2 regions of the Erwinia sp. HDF1-3R genome follow, and region 2 is predicted to be linked to the other one. Evidence: predicted binding sites of a transcription regulator. Region 2 holds the regulator's gene; the other holds the start of a gene.

Region 1 (11,547 bases), 2.1 Mb from region 2:
TGCTGGCAGGTGCCATCCGCGACGGCGATCGCGCGGCCATCATAGCCTGGGTGCGCACGCGACCCCGGCTCGCTGGCCTCAACCAGCGTTACCGCCACGCTTCCCTGAGTGAGAGACGAAATGGCCAGTGCCAGCGTCGCGCCAGCCATGCCGCCGCCCGCAATAATAATGCTCATTGTGCTTTCGCTGCCGCCATCAGGGCCTCAATCTCGTCTGCTTCTTTCACCACGCCTGCGGTGAGGTTCTCATTCCCCTCTGCGGTGATAATGACGTCATCCTCGATGCGAATGCCGATACCGCGATATTCCGCTGGCACGTCGGCGTCTGGCGCAATATAGAGCCCTGGCTCAATGGTAATCACCATGCCGGGCTCAAGTACGCGGTCACGATCGGTCCCGTAGAAGCCGACGTCATGGACGTCCAGCCCCAGCCAGTGGCTCAGGCCGTGCATAAAGAATTGTCGGTGTGCCTGCTCTTCAATCAGGGTGTCGACCTCCCCTTCCATCACCCCAAGCCGGACCAGCCCGCTCACCATAATACGTACAACCTGTGCATTGACTTCGCGGATGCTGGTACCGGGGCGAAACAGCCTCAGCGCCGTATTCAGCGACTCCAGCACAATGTCGTAAATGGCACGCTGCGGCGCTGAGAACTTACCATTCACCGGGAAGGTGCGGGTGATATCTCCGGCATACCCCTGATATTCACATCCGGCATCAATCAGCACCAGATCGCCATCGCGCATGCGGCTCTCGTTTTCGGTGTAGTGCAGAATACAGCCGTTCTCACCCGCACCCACGATGGTGTTGTAGGAGGGGTAGCGCGCGCCATGACGATTAAATTCGTGGTGGATTTCACCTTCCAGCTGATACTCAAACATGCCTGGCCGACAGGCTTGCATCGCGCGGGTATGCGCCAGGGCGCTGATACGTCCGGCTTCACGCAGCAGAGCCTGCTCTTCAGGAGACTTAATCAGGCGCATTTCATGGACCCAGGGGCGCCAGTCAGTGAGCGTCGACGGGGCAAAACGGTTTTGCCGCGCGCCGTTACGCAACGTTTCCAGTGCGGCAAACAGCAGGCCGTCGGCGACAGGGTAAAGCCCCTGCGCATGGTAGACCACATCCAGCCCGTTCAGCAGCTGGGGCATCTGCTCGCTGATAGTGTCCCAGGGGAGCGCACGGTCAACGGACAAGGCGGCCGGTGCCGCATCCTGGCCCAGACGGCGACCGAACCAGATTTCCGCCGTGAGATCGCGCACGCGGTTGAACAGCACGCTGTGACTATGGTTTTCGGCGCTTTTGATCAGCACCAGTACGGCTTCAGGCTCGTTAAAACCGGTGAAATACCAAAAATCACTGTTCTGACGGTAAGGGTACTCGCTGTCATTACTGCGGGTCGCCTCCGGTGCGGCGAAAATCACCGCCGCGCTGGCGGGTGCCATTTTAGCCAGCAGTGCCTGCCGGCGACGAACGAACTCTTGCTGTATCATCAGCTCTCCTGGGGCAATCCTTGTGGGTCACCGTCCGCTAAATAATTGCGCGTCATACCGCTGCACGTTGTTGCGTAACCCGCCTGCACTCTGCATTCACTGGAGTAACCCTTTAGTGCAGAGTCGGTTTTTTCACTTCCACCGCGGTCGGGAGCACATGAGTAAAGGTATCATGGCAGAGCAGCGCGGCAACGCGAACGTATTCGATCACCTCCTCCAGCGACTGCTCAAGCTCTTCCTGATCTTCGTCTTCATCGTAGCCCAGTTGCGCGATAGTGCGCAGGTCGTCAATCGCCTCGCCCGTTTCTCCGGTGACTTTATCCAGCTTTGGCTGAGAAACGCCCAGCCCCAGCAGGAAATGATTGACCCAGCCGGCCAGCGCATCGGCGCGGTCAAAGACGGTGATGTCATCGTCCTCCGGCAGGTAAAGTTGAAACAGGAAGCCCTCCTCCTCCAGTGCGTCAACAATCCCCTGGTGCAGTTGCTGAAGCGGCAGAGCAAGCGACTGAGAGAAAGCCATTCCTTCATTGGTCAGGTCATGAACCAGCGCTTTCCAGCTGGTGTCATTGTTACCGCCGCAGATCATTCCGCTGATCAGACCGTGCATTTCAGCAGGCGTCATTCCCACGCCCTGCTGCGTCAGTACTGAGGCCAGCTGGTCATAGCCCGGCATTGTGTTTGTTAGTGGCATACGTTTTGATCGTCGTTGGCTGGATGAGTTCGTGGTATGCTACCACCAGGTGCCTCAACGATTCCAGAAAGGGGTTGTTTCTTCTGTTAGGGGTAGTTATAGTGGCGCCCCTCTCAACCCATTGAGTGGTATAGAGATTGGCGGCGCAGTAATCATTCAGGATGGTGGCATGTCTGCACAACCCGTAGATTTACAAATTTTTGGCCGTTCTTTACGAGTAAATTGTCCGCCTGAACAGCAAGATGCGCTGAATCTGGCTGCCGAAGACCTCAATCAGCGGTTGCAAGATTTAAAAGTTCGCACTAGAGTCACAAATACCGAGCAGCTGGTTTTTATTGCCGCGTTGAATATTTGTCATGAGCTGGCGCAGGAAAAGGGAAAAACCCGCGACTATGCCAGCAACATGGAGCAACGTATCCGTATGTTGCAGCAGACTATTGAACAGGCACTGCTTGAGCAGGGTCGTATTACAGAACGTAGCGGTCCAAAGTTCGAATAACACCTCATCGTTTACTGTGATACAGTGACGGTGAAGTAAAAAATTCTCTGAGATGTTTGCAAGCGGGCCCGTCCCCTGAGCCGATATTTAATACCAACAGAGTGTGACGCTCTGTAACCTGTGTGCAAGCTCGGTCCGTCCGAGAAGCCTGATGGTTGCGACGGCATACTCACCTTGAACCAAGGGTTCAAGGGTTACAGCCCGCGGCGGCATCTCGGAGATACCCCATTTTTACCCCGCTTCGCATCTGAACGGGTTCTGTTTTCATCCCCTGGCTACTGAACGCCTTTTCCTCTAAGGCATCTGCCGCGAAAAAGCTAAAACCTCATCCGACTTAGCCGTGCCTGTTCCCCACACCTGTTCCACACACCTGTCCCACACATAAGCTACTCATAAGCCGCGCCGCCGATAAGCTGCATCCCGTTACCGTTACCGTAAGCAAAAGCCGCTTTGCCGCTTTCATCCAGACTGCATTGATTCAGGAACTGCCTCGCATCATTACCGGGTCGAAATAGATAAGGATAGTCGGTAGAGAAGAGAATACGCTCGACGACCACAGTGGCTACCGCCCTGTCCAGCAATCACCTGAAGGGCGGACAGACGATCGAACAGGGCTGTAATGAAATGACGGTTTGCCCGATCGGGGTCGAAGTTTCGTTGTTCCTGTGGCAGAATTCTGATGGATTAGGTTGTATACCGCGCTAATGATTCTGAGTCATAGCTGCGATCGGCCCGAACATAATCCGCTTTCGGATCCGCCACTCAGCCAGGGTGATGTTTATGAATATAAGCCTTCCCACTCGCCAGGAGATCCGCACGCGCGTTCGACACCTTCGGCGTAACCTGACGACAGAGCAGCAGCTCAATGCAGCTAATCAGGCAGCTATCCTCGCAATGAATTTTGCGCCGGTACAGCAGGCCCATAAGGTCGCACTTTTCCTCTCTTTTGACGGTGAACTCAACACACAACCGCTGATAGCCGAACTGAGGCAGCGCGGTAAACAGGTGTATCTCCCGGTTCTGCATCCGTTTTCCACAGGCCAGCTGCTGTTTATTCGCTACGATGCCAGCACGCCGCTCACACCTAATCGCCTGGGTATTCCCGAGCCGCCGCTGGATATTCGTAATCTGGCAACGCTCAGGGATCTGGATGTGCTGATGGTGCCTCTGGTGGCGTTTGATGCCCAGGGACAGCGGCTGGGTATGGGTGGCGGTTTTTACGACCGGACGCTGCAGAACTGGCCGCAGCATGGGCTGTTACCGATAGGCCTGGCTCACGATTGTCAGCAGGTGGAGGCGCTACCTGGAGCAGACTGGGACGTGCCGCTACCGGTAATCATTACGCCCTCTAAGGTTTGGCAGTGGTAATGCGACGCTTTGAGTGCATCAGGTAAATACAGGAACCCGGGGTCAGCACATTTTAAGGCGAGTCGACATATTTAAATTCGATAATCATTTAAACTTCAAAAAATAAGAACTTCGTAAATACGAAAATGGTTTTACTTAAAGCAGCTGAGATAAGGATACTGCGCTCAGGGAGCGGCGGGCAAGGATGCCCGCCCGAAGACGGCATCCCGGCCTGGAAACTTGGTTAAATGCACCGCACTGCCGTATTAAGGCGGGCGAACAAGTCAATTATCAGTAAAGCAGACGGGCACGGATAGTGCCTGGAATCGCCTTCATTAGCTGAAGGGCAGTATTCGCAACGTCATGTGATGCGTCGATATCAATCACCACATAGCCCATCTGCGGTGTGGTTTGCAGATACTGTGCGGCAATGTTGATGCCCTGCCCGGCAAAAATGTTGTTAAGTGCCGTTAAGATACCCGGGCGATTCTCGTGAATATGCAGTAAACGACTCTGCTCACCGTGCATCGGCAGCGAGACTTCCGGGAAGTTAACCGCTGAGAGCGTTGAGCCGTTGTCAGAGTATTTCGCCAGCTTGCCCGCGACTTCGACGCCGATATTTTCCTGCGCTTCCTGCGTTGAACCACCAATATGCGGCGTCAGGATCACATTATCAAATTCGCAAAGCGGTGAATTGAATGGATCGCTGTTGGTCGCAGGTTCTTCCGGGAAAACGTCAATCGCCGCACCGGCCAGATGTTTGTCGGCCAGCACCTTACACAGCGCAGGAATATCTACCACCGTCCCGCGAGAGGCATTGATCAGCAGCGAGCCCGGCTTCATCATCGCCAGCTCCTCTGGCCCCATCATATTCTGCGTCGACGCCGTTTCCGGTACGTGCAGGCTGACCACGTCGCTCATATTCAGCAGCTCGGACAGGTAGCGCACCTGCGTGGCATTACCCAACGGCAGCTTGTTCTCAATGTCGTAGAAATAGACGTGCATCCCCAGGCTTTCCGCCAGCACACCCAGCTGCATGCCAATATGACCGTAGCCAATGATACCCAGCTTCTTGCCGCGCGCCTCATAGGACCCCGCCGCCAGCTTATTCCATACGCCCCGGTGGGCTTTGGCATTGGCCATCGGTACGCCACGAAGCATCAACAGCAGTTCACCGATTACCAGTTCAGCAACGGATCGGGTATTGGAGAAAGGCGCGTTAAAAACCGGGATCCCGCGCTTCGCGGCTGCATTAAGGTCAACCTGATTGGTTCCGATGCAGAAACAGCCCACCGCTACCAGCTTTTCAGCCGCTGCGAAGATCTCTTCGCTAAGATGCGTGCGTGAGCGGATACCGATAAAGTGCGCATCACGAACGGAGGCTTTCAGCGACTCACTGTCCAGCGCGCCTTTATGAAATTCGATGTTGGTATAGCCTGACGCGCGCAGATTATCGATCGCGCTCTGGTGTACGCCTTCCACCAGCAGGAACTTAATCTTATCTTTCTCCAGTGATACTTTTGACATTTCCCGACCCTATTTATCAGACTTCAGAAGGAGCTGACCTCGCAATATTTTTCAGATATAAGGCAGCCTTCTGTCAAAGTATCAAAATCTACGCCTGCGGCAATACAAACGATTGCCCGGCAGACAGCATGGCAGCGACGCATCAGGGGGCAAACTGGCAGATAATCACGGTGTAAATCCTCTCGCCAGTGCGATCGGCCGATCTGCGGGGTTTATGTGACATAAGTCACTATATTTTCAGGCCTGAAAGAAAAGATGTTTTTTAACTAAAATTATCCCGCGCCCTGAGGCGCAGGTCAGATCCTCACTGAAGGACTTTAACGCCCTCTGGCGTACCGATTAAGGCAATATCGGCACCGCGCGCCGCAAACAGCCCGACAGTGACCACGCCAGGCAGTGCATTTATCGCCTTTTCCAGCGCGACGGCATCCATAATCTGAAGATTATGCACGTCGAGAATATCGTTACCGTTATCAGTCAGGACATGCTGACGGTATTCCGGCAGCCCACCCAGCTTGACCAGTTCACGCGCCACATAGCTACGCGCCATCGGGATGACCTCAACCGGCAGTGGAAAATGACCCAATACGTCCACCTGTTTGGAACTGTCAGCGATGCAGATGAATTTTTCGGCCACGGCGGCAATAATTTTTTCACGCGTAAGCGCAGCACCGCCGCCTTTGATCATCTGAAGGGAGGCATTAATTTCATCAGCGCCGTCGACATAAACCGACAGGGAGTCAACCTCGTTCAGATCGAAAACCGGTATTCCCAGCGCCTTTAATAACGCGGTAGAGGCATCGGAGCTGGATACGGCTCCTTCAATCTGGTGCCTGACAGACCCCAGCGCATCGATAAAATGAGCGGCGGTAGACCCCGTACCTACGCCAACAATCGTTCCCGGCTGTACGTATTTCAGTGCGGCCCAGCCGACCGCCTTTTTCAGTTCATCCTGCGTCATAATATGTTTAGAATCCGTACTGATACTGTGTGCGCGTAGTATAAAACAACCCTTGCAGAAAACAGCGCATTTGTTGTCAGTCTGGAAGACAGCCCACAAACAAGCGGAGGGTTAAGCACGTTATTGCGCAGGGAAAGCGAGAAAAAATGTGGCATAGTGCTGATTCCTCACCTGAAAGAGATCAAACGAACAATGAAACGCCCGGATTATCGTACGCTTCAGGCGCTGGATGCAGTCATTCGCGAGCGCGGTTTTGAGCGTGCAGCACAGAAACTTTGTATTACCCAGTCCGCCGTTTCCCAGCGTATCAAGCAGCTGGAAAACATGTTTGGTCAGCCGCTGCTGGTACGTACCGTGCCGCCGCGACCCACAGAACAGGGACAGAAGCTGCTGGCGCTGCTTCATCAGGTTGAGCTGCTGGAAGAGGAGTGGCTGGGTGATGAAAACGGCGGTACCACCCCGCTTCTGCTGTCGCTGGCGGTCAACGCCGACAGTCTTGCAACCTGGCTTTTACCTGCGTTAAAAACGGTATTAACCGACTCTCCGGTTCGCCTGAATCTACAGGTGGAAGATGAGAGCCGCACTCAGGAAAGGCTGCGTCGTGGTGAGGTGGTTGGCGCGGTCAGTATTCAGCCGCAGCCCCTGCCCAGCTGCCTGATTGACCAGCTTGGCGCGCTCGATTATCTGTTCGTGGGTTCTAAAGACTTCGCTGCCCGTTATTTCCCTAACGGCGTGACGCGATCGGCCCTGCTGAAAGCCCCAGCCGTGGCGTTTGATCATCTGGACGATATGCATCAGGCTTTTTTACAGCAAAACTTTGATCTGTCACCCGGTAGCGTCCCCTGCCACATCGTGAACTCTTCAGAGGCCTTTGTTCAGCTTGCCCGTCAGGGAACCACCTGCTGCATGATCCCTCATCTGCAAATAGAGCGTGAGCTGGCCGAGGGGGAGCTGATTGACCTGACGCCCGGACTGTTTCAGCGTCGGATGCTCTACTGGCACCGTTTCGCCCCGGAAAGCCGCCTGATGCGCAAGGTAACGGACGCGCTGATATCCCATGGTCATCGGGTATTGCGTCAGAGCGAATAACGAAAAGCCGCGCCAATGCGACCCCACAGGGGACGCGTCGGCGCGGCTGAAACGACCGGTGGAGTAGAGCTCTCCCCTGGGTTCAGGGGGTCCGCTGCAGCTCAAATACCACGTCAACCTGATCGTCAAAGTGAATCGTCTGCTGTTCGTAGGTCTGCTCCGCCGAAGTCATGGGTGCCGCACTGGCTGCTTTAAACATGCGGGCCATCGGCATGGGCTGATAGTTGGCAACGTGATAACGAATGCTGTAAACCGGCCCCAGCTTAGCGTTAAAGCCCTGAGCCAGCGCGCCAGCCTGCTGCGTGGCATTTTCAATGGCCGCCTGACGCGCCTTATCACGATAGGTCTCCGGATTTGCCACGCCCAGGTCTACGGATCGAATCTCCGTCAGGCCCGCTTTAAGGGCACCGTCAAGCAGTGCATTAAGTTTATCCAGCTGACGCAGCGTGACCTGCACCTGACGTACGGCGCGATACCCTTTCAGTACCGATTTACCGTCTTTCAGATAATCATACTCTGGCTGGGTACGCAGGTTAGCCGCGTTGATGTCCTTCTTATCAATGCCTTTTTTCTGCAGGAAATCAAAATATTGCGCAACACGTTCGTCAGCCTGTTTTTTAGCGTCTGCTGCGTCTTTTGACGAAACGTTCACTTCGATGGCCAGCGTGGCAATATCGGGGGTGGCGTCAATGCTGGACTGGCCAGAGGTCACGACGTGCGGGCCGTTTGGCAATTCATCTGCCAGCGCAGTAAGGGGAATAGTACCTAATCCAATAATGGCGGCCAGCGCCAATTTAGTAAGCTTCACCATGTTCCTCCGTGGGGGCTATTCAGTCAGCCTGCCGATAACCGGCAGGCTAAGGTAATTATGCGGTTAACATGCAACAGCCTTATTTTAGCTGCTTTTGTCGAACCAGACTTTGACGTCAATTCCAGCCGTTAGTTCAAGGTCGGGGAGAAGGCCAGCAACTGAAGGCTCAGGCGATAAGGCTTTGTTATCCGCCACCTAATGCCTGCTGTGCCAGCTTGAGGGCAATAATCCACATCACCAGACCCACAAGAAGGTTAATGATGCGCTGCGCTCCAGGCGTACTTAGCCGTGGTGAGAGCCAGCTTGCCAGTAGCGCCAGCCCAAAAAACCAGACGGTTGAGGCCATGACCGCTCCCAGGACAAACCAGCTGCGCGCAGCGGGCGCCAGCTGACCTCCCAGGCTGCCTAACATCACAAAGGTGTCGATATAGACATGCGGATTTAGCCAGGTGACGGCAATCATCGTACTGATGATGCGCCAGCGCCCCTGCTTTGCGGGCATAGCCTGGACAGAGTCCATCGCCCCACTCAGGGCGCTGCGTAGTGCACCCCAGCCATACCACAGCAGGAAAAGTACGCCGCCCCACGTGACCAGGCTGAGCAGCAGAGTGGATTGTGACAGGAGCGCGCTACCGCCAAATACGCCACCACAGATAAGAATAATATCGCTGAGCGTACAAAGCCCGGCCACCATCAATGGATAGTGGCGACGTACGCCCTGTTGTAATACAAAGGCGTTTTGTGGCCCCAGCGGCAGGATCAAGGCAGCGCCGAGCACCATACCCTGAAAGAAGGCAGCGATCATCCGTAACACCTCAAAGGTACAAAGTGAGGCGAGTGTATCCATCCGGAGTGAGTCGTTGAAATTTAAAATTCTAATTGTTTATTAGTCAGGCTAATAACAAGAGGGAAAGTAAAGGCGGAATGTGCTGGACAACGGCAGGGCCGTCATTCAGGTTTCCGCCTTCGTATTGACCGCTTATCAGGCCCCGGAAGGGCTGCTGACTGGCGCAGAGAGCTCAGCCTCAGGCGCGTTAGCCTGATGCAGGTGAACATCCATCTGCGGATAAGGAATACCAATGCCGTTCGCATCCAGCGTACGCTTAAAGTTCTTCATCAGATCCCAGTAGACGTTCTGCAGGTCACCTGCACTGCTCCAGCAGCGCACCACGAAGTTAAGCGAGGAAGCAGCCAGTTCGTTGAGACCAATCTGCACGCCCATATCCTGCAGCACGCGGCTGTCGGCATCAACCACCTCACGCAGCAGCGCAATGACTTTATCCACGTCCGCGTCGTAGGCTACCCCGATGATAAATTCGTTGCGGCGGTTGGGTTCACGGGAGTAGTTAACGATATTACCGGCAATAATTTTACCGTTTGGCACCACGACAACTTTACCATCACTTGTTTTCAGCGTGGTGGAGAAAATCTGTACGCTCTGTACCGTACCCATCACGCCGATATCAATAAATTCGCCGGTGCGGAACGGACGGAAGGTTACCAGCAGCACGCCAGCCGCCAGGTTTGACAGCGATCCCTGAAGCGCCAGACCGACGGCCAGACCTGCGGCACCCAGCACGGCAATGACCGAAGCGGTTTGTACGCCGACCCTTCCCAGCGCCGCAATCAGCGTAAAGGCAATAATGGCGTAACGTATCAGCGCGGAGAGAAAGTCTGCTACGGTGGCATCAATATGTCGGGCGCGCAGAACTTTGTTCAGGGTTCTGGAGATGACGCGGGCAACGATCATCCCGATAAAGATAATCGCAAGAGCGGCGACAATATTGACCGCATAGCTTAGCAGCAGCGCCTGGTTTCGTACCAGCCATCCTCCGGCATGATTGATACCATCGACTACATTCAGATCTTCCATTCGACTATCCTGTTGTTGTTCGCAGCGGCTTTAGCCGCCATCCACAGCCAGTTGTCACTGACATTCCAGAGATTAAGGGTAATCAAAAAAGTCGTCAGATGCCAAATAAGTCGTGATAGAGCAGCTTGATTCCCCCGGCGCGGCAGTTCCCGGATTAAAAATCCGCCAAAAAAAACGGAGGACCTCGTGAGAGATCCTCCGCTACGTTTGAGCGACCAGTTACAGTCAGCTTATAACTTACAGTACGTCTACCGCGTTCAGTTCTTTAAAGGCCTGCTCCAGACGCACAATCATTGAAGACTGTGCGGCACGCAGCCATACGCGCGGATCGTAGTACTTTTTGTTCGGCTTATCTGCGCCTTCAGGATTACCCAGCTGCGCCTGCAGGTAACCTTCGTTCTTTTTGTAATACTGCAGGATACCGTCCCAGTTTGCCCACTGAGTATCGGTATCAATATTCATTTTGATCACGCCGTAGCCGATAGACTCCTGAATCTCTGCGGCAGAAGAACCGGATCCACCGTGGAAAACAAAATCCAGAGAGTTGTGCGGCAGGTTATGTTTTTTGCTCACATAGTCCTGAGAATCACGCAGGATAGGTGGAGTCAGCTTCACATTACCCGGCTTGTAGACGCCGTGAACGTTACCAAATGAAGCCGCGATGGTGAAACGCGGGCTGATAGCGTTAAGTTTTTCGTAAGCGTAATCAACGTCTTCTGGCTGAGTGTAAAGTGCTGATGCGTCCATATGGCTGTTATCTACGCCATCTTCTTCACCGCCGGTACAGCCCAGTTCGATTTCCAGCGTCATGTTCAGTTTGGACATACGCTTCAGGTAACCGCTACAGATTTCAATGTTTTCTTCCAGAGACTCTTCTGACAGATCAATCATGTGGGAAGAGAACAGTGGCTTACCGGTTTTTTCAAAGTGCGCTTCGCCCGCGTCCAGCAGACCATCGATCCACGGCAGCAGTTTCTTGGCGCAGTGGTCAGTATGCAGAATAACCGGCACACCGTAGTGTTCAGCCATCTGGTGAACGTGATGCGCGCCGGAGATAGCGCCCAGGATAGCCGCCGCCTGTGGCTTATCGGACTTGAGTCCTTTACCCGCAATAAATGCGGCGCCGCCGTTAGAGAACTGAATAATGACCGGTGCTTTTACTTTTGCAGCGGTTTCCAGCACGGCGTTGATGGAGTCAGTGCCTACGCAGTTTACTGCCGGGAGAGCGAATTTGTTTTCTTTCGCCACTTTGAAAATTTT
Region 2 (11,547 bases):
GGAAAGGGTGCGGGTGTCGCGCAGGGCGTCGGCCTGCCAGGTATCCACCACCTGTAGCTCCAGCGCTTCACCTGCCTTGCGTTGTAGCATGTAGCGTCCGTGCAGACGGTTAAGCTGGTTATTTGCCAGCCATACCAGGTGATCCAACGTCAGCCCCTGGGCGAAGCGGCGGAATTTGTCGCCGCCGCTGGAGCCAATAAGGTCATTGAGGCAGCCCCAGTCTTCAACCTGGCGTTCGCTGACGGCGATTTCATTCAGCATCGCCTGCTGCTGCTGTCGGCGGGCCGCGTCGCTGTTGAGCTGCTGACGCGCTTCACCCTGGCGCTGGGCATTTTCCCGCAGCGCCCGCGCCGTGTCGTCGACCGCGCCCGGCAGGCTGCTGGCATCCTCTGGAAACGCCTCCGGCCGGGTCTCCAGCCACAGCGCCAGGTTTTTCTCTGCCTGTTGCAGCAGGGTGGCGGTCTGTTGTAGCCGTGCCTGATGCTGTTTATGCTGGATCTGCAACCGCTGGATATGCTCTTCGTCCAGCAGGGCGGCAGTAAACTCAGCTTCGTCGCTAAAAGGGCTGGCCGCCAGCGCCGTATTAAAGGCCTGCTCCCGCTGTGCCAGGCGTTCGGCCAGCGTAGATAACTGCTCAGTCAGTGAATTATGCTGTCCGGTCAGGGTATTTAACTGGTTTTGCTGCTGCTGCCACTGTTGTTGCAGAACCTGACAGGCTTCCGCTCGCAGCGTTGACGTAAGTCTGAGCTGCTGTTGCACCTCCGCCGTCTGCTGCTCGCCGAAGGCACGGTGACGCTGCTGTTTGACTTCAGTCAGCTCGGCAGTTTTTGCCTGAAGGCGCTTTTCCAGCCCCTCCAGGCTGGCCTGCCTGTCATCGATGGCTTCGGTCAGCGCCTGCTGCTGGGTAGCCAGCGCGGCCAGCTCAGGGCCAAGGTGAGTTAGCGCCTGCTCCGCCTGTTGCCACTGCTGCCATTCCTCTTCGCGGCGTGTTAACCAGCGTTGATGCTCGCCGTTTTCTGGCGGCGTTAGCCCACATTTACTGAGCGAGGCGGCCAGCGTAGCACGCTGATGGTCAAGCTGTTGCTGCGCCTGCGTCAGGCGCTGCTCGCGCTCATTCAGCGTCTGGGTCGCAGTAAGCTGCTGCTGTTCGGTAAGCTGCCGCTGCTGCTGGAGAGCGTTAAGCTGGTTCTGCTGCTGAATCAGCGCATCCTTATGCTGCTGCAGCGTTCGGGCAGCCTGCTGAAGCTGGGTGAGCTGCGCCTGAAGCGTGATTTCCTGCTGCTCCTCCTCGTCCAGCCACGCCGTTACCGACGGCTGCTGTTCCGGTGCCAGTGACAGCGAAAGCGCGTCAGCGGTAGTCTGCCACTGGCTGTGCAGTCGGATGGCTTCGGCCTCTGCCTCTTCCCGTTCCTGTTTAAGCCGTTCGGCCTGCTGCGTCAGGTTTTTGACTTCCACGCCTTTCGCCGTCCCCTGGTCGTGCAACAGTTGCACGTCAGCGCTGAGCTGCGCGAGGCGCTGCTGTGTTTCTGAGGGCTGCAGGGCCTGATAATCGGCAATGGCGGGATGCTCGCAGGCCCCGCACAGCGGACAGGGCTGCCCGGCAGTCAGCTGCGCGCGGTGCTGTTCCAGGCTAACGATACGTTGTTCAAGCCTGTAGCGCGTATCCAGATCCTGCTGGTGCTGATGCTTCTCTTTCCAGTCGCGGCGTAAGCGCTGTAGCTGCTGTTCTGCCTGCTCCAGCTGCTGCTGCAGAGCCTGCTGCGCGTCATCCGTTCGCTGACGACGCGCGGCGTGCTGCTGCCACTGCTGCACCAGCAGCGCCAGGGTTTGTCGAAGTGGGCGCTGCTGATGGAGCGTAGTCAGTTTGGCCTGGAGTGCCGTTTCGGGAAACTGCTGCTGAAGAGTGGCGCAGTGCTGCTCAGCTTCGCTGACTTTGCGCTGGGCGAGTTCGCTTTGCTGTTGCAGCGGGCGAAGTGTGAGGTCCAGCCGATCGAGCTGCTGCTGTAGGGCGGCAACGCTATGCTGCTGTTCAACCCGACTCTGCTGTAACGCAGTAAGCGCCTGCTCACTTTGGTGCTGCTGCTCAAACTGCATCCGCCAGGGTTGCAGGGATTCCCCCCAGTCGGCCAGTCGTACATGATCCGTCCGCCACTGCTGATACTGTGCCTGCCGGGCGAGTTTATCCTGCTGCGCCTGATGATTGGTTTGCAGGGCTGCGCGACGCTGCGTCAGCGCGTGTTGGTACTCACTGACTTCTTTTGTCAGTTCTTCCTTTTGCTGACCCAGCGTCGCTAAGCGGTTATCCAGCGGCACGACCGTATCTGTAATCAGCGTTTCCTGCTGCTGACGCTGCACTTCGTGCTGTCGCTGAGCTTCTTCGGCTTTTTGCAGCGCCTGAGTGCTGCTTTCCAGCCTTTCGCGAGCCTGCTGCTGCCGGGTGGACAGCACCTGCAACTGCTGTTGCAGGCTGTCAGTATCCTGACTGAGCTGGTTACGCTGCTGCCAGAGGGGCCGTAGCTTTTCCGCTGGCTCCGCGAGTGTGAGTTTACCCATCTCGGCCTGGGCCGCCAGCCAGCGATCTTCAGAGAGCTGGTGCTCAGCACGGGCGGCGGTAACGGCATCCGTTAGCGCCATCTGCTGGCGGTGCCAGTTAAGCAGATGCTGCTGCTGGTGCGAAAGTGAAGTAAGCGCCTGCTCCTCTGCTTCAAGCTGCTGGAGCTGCCCGGTTAGCTGCGTAACCTCATCTTCCGTCAGCAGGGACAGGCCGCTGGCTCTGGCGTGAAGAGTATCAAGCGCGGCGCGGGCGCGCTTATGTTGCTCAAAGACGCTGACCGAAACCCGGCCATAGATCTCCGTGCCCGTCAGTTCTTCCAGCAGCTCTGCGCGTTTGTTGGCAGGGGCGTTGAGGAATGCGGCAAACTCCCCCTGCGAGAGCATCATTGAGCGGGTAAAACGTTCGAAGTCCAGCCCGGTGAGGGCGGTGAGCATCTCAAGCTTATCCTTCACCTTATCGGCAACGATGGTGTTATCGTCGCAGCGGGCCAGCTCGACCCGGGGCACCTGAAGGTTTCCCTCTGCTGAGCCGCGCGCGCGGGTCTGGCTCCAGAACGCACGCCACGCCACACCTTTGACTTCAAACTCCACTTCGGCAAGACACTCCGCCGTATCGCGGGTCATCAGGTCGTTTTGCGCGTTAGATAACTTACCCAGCCGGGGCGTTTCGTGATACAGCGCCAGGCAGATGGCATCCAGCAGGGTGGTTTTGCCGGCACCTGTCGGGCCGGTGATGGCAAATAAACCGTTGCTGGCGAACGGCTCGGCGGTGAAATCGATTTTCCACTCGCCCTTTAGCGAGTTCAGATTCTTAAAGCGCAGCGTCAGGATTTTCATAGCGATTCCCGGTGACTTATTTTGGCCAGCGTTGGCGTTTTCATGACGGTTCCTGGTGACGGAGTTCAGCCAGCCTCAGAGTTTGCATGAAGGCTCCTCATTTTCCATTTCTGCCAGCGTCTGGCTAAACAGCAGGCTGGCGCGGGCCAGCTGCCCGGGGTCTCTCCCTTCCTCTGACGCCAGTCGGCGGGCGAAAACCTCCTGCACGCTGAGTTCGCTGAGCGTTTCGTTATCCTGGCGGGCGAGGGTCTGCTCGCGCTGCTCGCGGCTGCGGCGAAGCAGCACGACCTCAACCGGCAGCTGCTCGGTCAGCGCCTGGATACGGCGCTGCAGGTCATTCAGCCAGTCCTGGGTAACAATCTCAATATCCAGCCACACCTTTTTGCCATCCTCGCGAGGTTCAATTGCCGCCAGCTGGTGCTCAATCTCTTCCAGCGTGCCTTTGATCATCTGCATAGGTTGATACAGGGGAATGGTCAGCGGTTCGACGCGGCTCAGTTTCCCGTCAGCGAAATCGACGATAAAGACGCTTTTTTCCTTACCCAGCTCATCAAAGCTCAGTGGGATAGGTGAGCCGCTATAGCGAATGTGTTCGGTGTTGGCGATGCGTTGCGCGCGGTGGATATGGCCCAGCGCGATATAGTCAGCGGGGGGGAACGCCTGCGCCGGAAACGCATCCAGCGATCCGATATAGATGTCGCGTACCGCGTCGCTTTTAGTCACGCCGACGGTCGTGAGGTGTCCGGTGGCAATAATCGGCAGCGACAGGCCGAGGGCTTCGCGCTGTGCCTGCGCCTCTTGCCAGCACTGCTGATAGTGCTGAGTGATGGCCTCCAGCAGGGAGTGCTGTTTTTCATGGCCCGACTGCCCGGCCTGGCTGAGGGTGATATCACGCGGGCGTAAAAAAGGGATGGCGCAGAGCAGGGCGCCTGGCTGGCCGTCACGGGTTTTCAATAGCAGAACCTGCTCGCCTGGGGTGTCGCTGGCTGCTGCGATAACGGTGGTGTTCAGGCAGGCGAGCAGTTCGCGGGACTCATTCAGGGTGGCAACGGAGTCGTGGTTTCCGCCCACCACCACCAGTTGGCAACCCGCCTGTTGCAGCTTCACGACGAAGCGGTTGTAGAGCTCACGCGCATAGCTCGGCGGCGATCCGGTGTCGAAGATGTCGCCAGCGACAATAATAGCATCAGCCTGCTGTTCAACGGCCTGTACCAGCAGCCAGTCGAGGAAAGCCTGATGTTCGGGCGCACGGCTTTTCGTATAGAAAAACTGTCCCAGATGCCAGTCGGAGGTATGAATAATGCGCATGAAAATCCTTTGGTCAGCAAACCCGATGCGCCGATTATAAACGTCGCGCGGCAAAACCCCAGCCTGAAAGGGATAACCCGGTTGATAAAGCGGTAATTTATCGCGCCGGGGGCGCAATGCATTGTGTTACGTGCCCAGTGCAGCAAAGGCTCAGTGCTGTCGCCTGCGGGTGGTGCCGGGCTGCAAAGACTCAGTGCTGTCGCCTACGGGTGGTGCCCGGTGCTGCACAGGCCTGGGGTGTCGCCTACGGGTGGTGCCCGGTGCTGCACAGGCCTGGGGTGTCGCCTACGGGTGGTGCCCGGTGCTGCACAGGCCTGGGGTGTCGCCTACGGGTGGTGCCCGATGCTGCACAGCCTTGGGGTGTTGCCTACGGGTGGTGCCCGGTGACAGGCGGTCCTCGCGCCGCGCGTTGCGCGGTGCCTTCGCTCCGCTCGTCGACCTTTCGGACCGGGCATGACGTGACATCCCTGTCCCGACATGCCCTTGTGCCAGCCTCCCTGCTGGCCCATCCGGGTCTTCCTCCCTGCGCTCAGCGCTGCGGATTGCCTGTCACCGGGCCCCACCCGTCGGCTTATTGCATTGTGCTGGCTGCGGTTAAGGGCGGTGTCGGAGATTCCCGGAAACTCTTCGTCAGATATGAATGCGTACAGGAAATATGCAATGACCAAAATAGTTGGGATATGAAGAAAATCAGAAGACTGAGAGTGCTCAGTTTATTTTGACTGGTTTTTTCATGGTGCAGATAAATGACCTAAATAGCGGTACCAAAAACTAAATCGAAAAGTGAGCCGAATCCTGCGCGAGAGCAAACCTTAACGGGGATAGGCTATGAAATCTGCGGACAGATAAACGGTTTTACCGGAGCAGCTCAGTAGCCCGCGGACAGATAAACGTTTTTACCGGAGCAGCTCAGCAGCCTGCGGACAGATAAACGGTTTTACTTAAAGCGGCCCGGAAGCCTGAGAGGTGGATAATCCCTGCGGGTGACGGGCATTCCGCAGCGCTGCGGCGCAGACGGAAGGCCAGGCGAGGGCAGCAGGGATGCTGCACTCAGGGAGCGGCGGGCAGGGATGCCCGCTCGCGACCGGGCCGTCCGGCCTGGAGCCGGAGCCAAAGGCACCAGGCAAAGCCTGGCGCGAGGACGCCCGTCACCCGCAGGGATTATCCACCGACAAAGCAAAAATCCCAGCCTGCACAACTCACCGTCACCCGCAGGGATTATCCACCGGCAGCGCAGATATTCGTCCCATGCAGCATAATTGCGTCTGGGGCTGGGGCTTTTTTCATAAATATGTCATAAAAGTGACGCATAATAACGCCGCGAGTCTCAATGACATCCCGTTACCGCAGCAGGAGTAATAATGGCTAAGCGCATTCTGGTGGTTGAAGATGAAACCCCCATCCGTGAAATGCTCTGTTTCGTTCTGGAACAAAATGATTATCAACCGATTGAAGCAGAAGACTATGACAGCGCCATCAACCTGCTCATTGAACCCTGGCCCGACCTGATACTGCTGGACTGGATGCTCCCCGGCGGATCGGGCATTCAGCTCATCCGGCACTTGAAGCGTGAAGCCATGACCCGACATATACCGGTCATGATGCTCACGGCGCGCGGCGAAGAAGAAGATCGCGTTCGGGGCCTTGAGGTGGGAGCCGATGACTACATCACCAAGCCATTCTCACCAAAAGAGCTTATCGCCCGCATCAAAGCGGTCATGCGCCGCATTTCACCGATGGCGGTGGAAGAAGCGATCGAAATGCAGGGACTGACACTGGATCCCTCCTCCCACCGGGTGATGTCCGATACCCAGCCCGTTGAAATGGGGCCGACGGAATATAAGCTGCTGCACTTCTTTATGACCCATCCCGAGCGCGTTTACAGCCGTGAACAGTTGCTTAATCACGTATGGGGCACTAACGTTTACGTCGAAGATCGTACCGTTGATGTGCATATTCGCCGACTGCGCAAAGCGCTCGAACTTACCGGGCACGATCGCATGGTGCAAACGGTGCGCGGCACAGGTTACCGTTTTTCCTCACGCTACTGATCTCGCAACGGAGTATCCACCGTGCTGGAACGCCTCTCCTGGAAGAGATTACTGCTTGAACTGCTGCTGGCGTGCCTGCCCGCGCTGGCTCTCAGCCTGCTGATCGGCTATCTGCCGTGGCTGCTGCTGCTCTCCGTGCTGGCCCTGCTGGGCTGGCATTTTGCCAACATCCTTCGTCTTTCGCACTGGTTGTGGATCGACCGCAGCATGACGCCGCCAGGTGGGCGCGGCAGCTGGGAACCCCTTTTTTACGGTATTTACCAGATGCAGGCGCGAAACCGCCGTCGACGTCGCGAACTGGGCCATCTGATCAAACGCTTTCGCAGCGGCGCCGAATCACTGCCTGATGCGCTGGTGCTGACCACCGAAGAGGGCAGCATCTTCTGGTGCAACGGCCTCGCTCAGCAGATGCTCGGTCTGCGCTGGCCCGAAGATAACGGACAAAATATCCTCAACCTGCTGCGCTATCCTGAGTTCACCCGCTATCTGCGCCAGCGCGAATTTACCCGCCCGCTGATGCTGGTGCTTAACAGTCAGCGTCACCTTGAATTTCGCGTAATGTCCTACAGCGAAGGGCAGTGGCTCCTGGTGGCTCGGGACGTCACGCAGATGCACCAGCTTGAAGGCGCGCGGCGCAACTTTTTTGCCAACGTCAGTCACGAACTGCGTACGCCGTTAACGGTGCTGGGGGGCTATCTGGAGATGATGGAAACGTCAGAGATGGAAGGCGTGCGGCGGCAGAAAGCATTACAGACTATGCAGGACCAAACCCGCCGTATGGATGGGCTGGTGAAGCAGCTGCTGACGCTGGCCCGTATTGAAGCCGCACCGGCGCAGGGAAGGGACGAGCAGGTTGATATACCCGCGATGCTGCGGCGGCTGGAGGTGGAAGCCGCCACGCTCAGTCAGGGACGTCACCTGTTGCAGTTCTCCACCGATCCTCATCTGTGGGTTTACGGTAATGAGGAGCAGCTGCACAGCGCATTTTCTAATCTGGTTTACAATGCGGTAAACCACACGCCGGACGGCACACGGATTGACATTGCATGGCTGAAAACTGCGAAAGGGGCTGAGTTCAGGGTGAAGGATAACGGCCCGGGCATTGCGGCAGAGCATATTCCGCGCCTGACGGAGCGCTTCTATCGGGTGGATAAAGCCCGATCGCGACAAACGGGCGGCAGCGGTTTGGGCCTGGCTATTGTAAAACATGCGCTGAGTCATCATCACAGTCGTCTGGAAATACGCAGCCAGCCGGGAGAAGAGACCTGCTTCAGTTTTGTCCTGCCGCCGGAGTTGCTTGTCAGCGCTGAATCATCACAGAATGCCCTTCATCACTGATGCGGATAACAATAATGAAAAAGCTGATTATTGCCGGGCTGCTGCTGTTTAGCCTGCTGGCCCGGGCAAACGAAGGAATGCTGGCGGGTAATTTGAGCAGCGTAGGTTCGGATACGCTGGGTAATTTGATGGCGCTGTGGGGAGAGAGTTTTAATCGTCAGTATCCCGGCGTGAACGTGCAGATTCAGGCAGCCGGTTCCTCAACTGCGCCTACCGCGCTGGCAGCCGGGGCGGCTCAGCTGGGGGCAATGAGTCGCCCAATGCAGCAGGGGGAGCGTCAGCTGTTTGAAACCCGCTACGGCTATCCGCCCCTCGCCGTGCCGGTTGCCATGGATGCGCTGGTAGTGATGGTGAATCAGGATAATCCGCTGGCCGGGCTAAATACCCGCCAGCTCGATGCAATTTTTTCCATTACCCGCCGCTGTGGCGATACTGCAATCATCCGTCAGTGGGGTGATCTCGGGTTGACCCAGCCCGGCTGGCAAACGCGGGCACTACAGCGTTTTGGCCGCAACTCCGCCTCGGGAACCTGGGGTTTTTTCAAGCAGCAGGCGCTCTGCCACGGTGATTTTCGCAATGACGTCGGGGAGTATCCCGGTGCGGCGGCGGTCGCGCAGGCCGTTGCCGCCACGCTGAACGGTATCGGCTATGCCAGCATGGGTAGCCATATCAGCGGGGTTAAAACGCTGCCCATTGCGCGTGAGGGGAATGACTGGATCCCGCCTGACGCAGAGAATATTCGCAGTGGGCGCTACCCCTGGGCCAGACCGCTCTATATCTACATCAATAAGGCGCCAAACCAGCCGCTGGCACCGCTGACTGCCGCCTTTCTGCGGCATATTCTTTCACCGCAGGGACAGGCGCAGGTGAGTCGGGCTGGCTACCTGCCGCTTTCTGACGCACAGCGTCTGGAAGCGCTAAGGCTGGCCGGGCTGGCCACGAAGTAAAGGTTATCCCCGGCTTGAGGCAACGGGTCCGGTTGTAAGCCAGCAGCTTTACCCGACCCTCCCCAAAGTGAATTTTTTTCACCTGTGATGAATTTTCCTCGTTTGCGCCTGAAACTTTCTCATGACATTCTTGCGTCTGGACATATAGACATCCAGAAGTCTAAAAGTAACCCGTTGTAACTATTTCACCGGTAAATTATGCGCCGTGCGCGCAGGCCAGGAGTAACCTAACATGCAAAGAGATTCCGCTCAGTACCGTGCCGAAGTGGTCGGCAGTTTTCTGCGTCCCGCCGCAATCAAAAAAGCACGTGAGCAGTTCCAGAACGGTGAGATCAACGCCGAAGAGCTGCGTCGTATTGAGGATGAGGCGATCCGTGACGTCGTGGAACATCAGCGCGCCAGCGGCCTGAAGGTGGTGACCGACGGCGAATTCCGCCGCGCCTGGTGGCACTTCGATTTCTTTGATGGCCTGGAGGGCGTGGAGCTTTATGAATCAGAGCAGGGTATTCAGTTTAACGGCGTGCAGACCAAAGCACACAGCGTACGCGTCACGGGCAAGCTGGGCTTTGGTCAGCATCCTATGCTGGAAGATTTCCGCTATCTGAACAGCATCAGCGGCGATGCCATCGCGAAAATGACCATTCCCAGCCCAAGCGTGCTGCACTTCCGCGGCGGCCGTAAGGCGATAGACGCCACCGTTTATCCCGATCTGAATGCCTATTTTGACGATCTGGCGCAAACCTATCGCGATGCGATTCAGGCTTTCTATAACGCGGGCTGCCGCTACCTGCAGCTGGACGACACCGTCTGGGCGTACCTCTGCTCCGAAGACCAAAAGGCACAAATCCGCGAGCGCGGCGAAGACCCTGAAGAGCTGGCGCACATCTATGCGCAGGTGCTGAATAAGGCTCTCGAAGGCAAGCCTGAGGATCTCACCATCGGTCTGCATGTCTGCCGGGGTAACTTCCGATCAACCTGGATTTCGGAAGGCGGCTATGAGCCAGTGGCTGAAATTCTGTTTGGCAGCGTAAATATTGATGCGTTCTTCCTGGAATACGATAACGAACGCTCCGGTGGCTTTGAACCGCTGCGCTTTATCAAACCGGGCAGGCAGCAGGTAGTGCTGGGGCTGATCACCACCAAAACGGGTGAGCTGGAAGATCCGCAGACGGTAAAAAAACGTATTGCGGAAGCCGCGCCGTTCGTCAGCCTCGACCAGATTTGCCTCAGCCCGCAGTGCGGCTTTGCCTCTACGGAAGAGGGGAACAGCCTGAGCGAAGCGCAACAGTGGGAAAAGCTGCGACTGGTGGTCGATATCGCTAAAGACGTCTGGTAAAACACCGCAAAGGGTCATAAAGGCGCGCCCGGGTGCGCCTTTTGTGCATTTAAGCGGGCGGTAATGCAGGAAAACCCCCTGGACTGCATGCAAATCATACAAATCATGTAAGGCAACCAGCCGATAAACTGAACTGATTCACTGGATAAGCTTTTTTTTACGCTATATCACTCTGCATTCCCGATCCCGTATTGCCTTTCTCCGCTATAAACGGTTTACTTAGCGCCGTTTTTACATTATCCCCCGTTAGAAAACCAAAATCAGCGTACATTCGCTGCCAGAGCGACGTTGGGTCAATATATTTCCCTGTATCGGTTTGATAAGGCGGTGTTTTCAGCGCACACGGGGCGATATTTCTGACATCACGATTCCACTTAACACCAGTACAGGCAGCTTCGCTGATTATGACAAATCGATTATCTTCTAAAGACATCCTCGCGCTGGGCTTTATGACCTTTGCCCTGTTTGTGGGGGCAGGTAATATTATTTTTCCACCTATGGTGGGTATTCAGTCGGGCGCACACGTCTGGATCGCAGCAATAGGCTTTCTGATTACCGCCGTCGGCCTGCCGGTGATTACGGTCATTGCGCTGGCGCGCGTGGGCGGCGGCATCGACGCACTCAGCACGCCGATTGGCAAAGCCGCCGGTTTGGTACTGGCGACCGTGTGCTACCTGGCCGTCGGTCCGCTGTTTGCCACACCGCGCACCGCTACGGTCTCTTTCGAGGTGGGTATCGCCCCGCTGACCGGTGACGGCCCGCTACCGCTGTTTATCTACAGCCTGATCTACTTTGCGCTGGTTATCGGTATTTCTCTCTATCCCGGTAAGCTGCTCGATACCGTCGGTCATGTCCTCGCGCCGCTGAAAATTGTGGCGCTGGCCATTCTGGGAATTGCAGCGTTGATCTGGCCTGCCGGGGGGGTGGCACCGGCGACGGACGCTTACCAACAGGCGGCCTTTTCCACCGGCTTCGTCAATGGCTATCTGACCATGGATACCCTCGGTGCGCTGGTGTTCGGCATTGTGATTGTCAATGCGGCCCGCTCGCGCGGCGTCAGTGAAGCTAAGCTGCTGACGCGCTATACCGTTATGGCCGGTCTTATTGCCGGCGTGGGCCTGACGCTGGTCTATCTGACGCTGTTCAAGCTGGGTTCCAACAGCGCGGGACTGGTTGA

The links. Region 2 encodes PhoB, which activates phosphate uptake and scavenging genes when phosphate is short. Its sites were predicted from a motif close to CTGTCATAAAACTGNCNNAT; they were not measured.
Region 1: serA (phosphoglycerate dehydrogenase) is a predicted target of PhoB. The motif match lies at 5,600-5,619, and genes of this name have one in related genera.

Annotation. Positions count from the first base shown of each region.
Region 1 covers NZ_CP155071.1:4,025,306-4,036,852, forward strand. Annotated here, with positions in the region: gene ubiH (2-octaprenyl-6-methoxyphenyl hydroxylase) at 1-176, opposite strand, end outside; gene pepP (Xaa-Pro aminopeptidase) at 173-1,489, opposite strand; gene AAGR22_RS18215 (YecA family protein) at 1,602-2,180, opposite strand; gene zapA (cell division protein ZapA) at 2,350-2,679, shown strand; RNA gene ssrS (6S RNA) at 2,721-2,904, shown strand; gene AAGR22_RS18230 (hypothetical protein) at 3,066-3,236, opposite strand; gene AAGR22_RS18235 (5-formyltetrahydrofolate cyclo-ligase) at 3,460-4,047, shown strand; gene serA (phosphoglycerate dehydrogenase) at 4,318-5,553, opposite strand; gene rpiA (ribose-5-phosphate isomerase RpiA) at 5,858-6,514, opposite strand; gene AAGR22_RS18250 (LysR family transcriptional regulator ArgP) at 6,707-7,603, shown strand; gene AAGR22_RS18255 (oxidative stress defense protein) at 7,686-8,414, opposite strand; gene argO (arginine exporter ArgO) at 8,599-9,219, opposite strand; gene mscS (small-conductance mechanosensitive channel MscS) at 9,397-10,287, opposite strand; gene fbaA (class II fructose-bisphosphate aldolase) at 10,525-11,547, opposite strand, start outside.
Region 2 covers NZ_CP155071.1:1,330,588-1,342,134, forward strand. Annotated here, with positions in the region: gene AAGR22_RS06020 (AAA family ATPase) at 1-3,390, opposite strand, end outside; gene sbcD (exonuclease subunit SbcD) at 3,466-4,698, opposite strand; gene AAGR22_RS06030 (hypothetical protein) at 5,740-6,057, shown strand; gene phoB (phosphate response regulator transcription factor PhoB) at 6,060-6,749, shown strand; gene phoR (phosphate regulon sensor histidine kinase PhoR) at 6,771-8,087, shown strand; gene AAGR22_RS06045 (phosphate ABC transporter substrate-binding protein PstS family protein) at 8,102-9,034, shown strand; gene AAGR22_RS06050 (cobalamin-independent methionine synthase II family protein) at 9,267-10,370, shown strand; gene brnQ (branched-chain amino acid transport system II carrier protein) at 10,775-11,547, shown strand, end outside.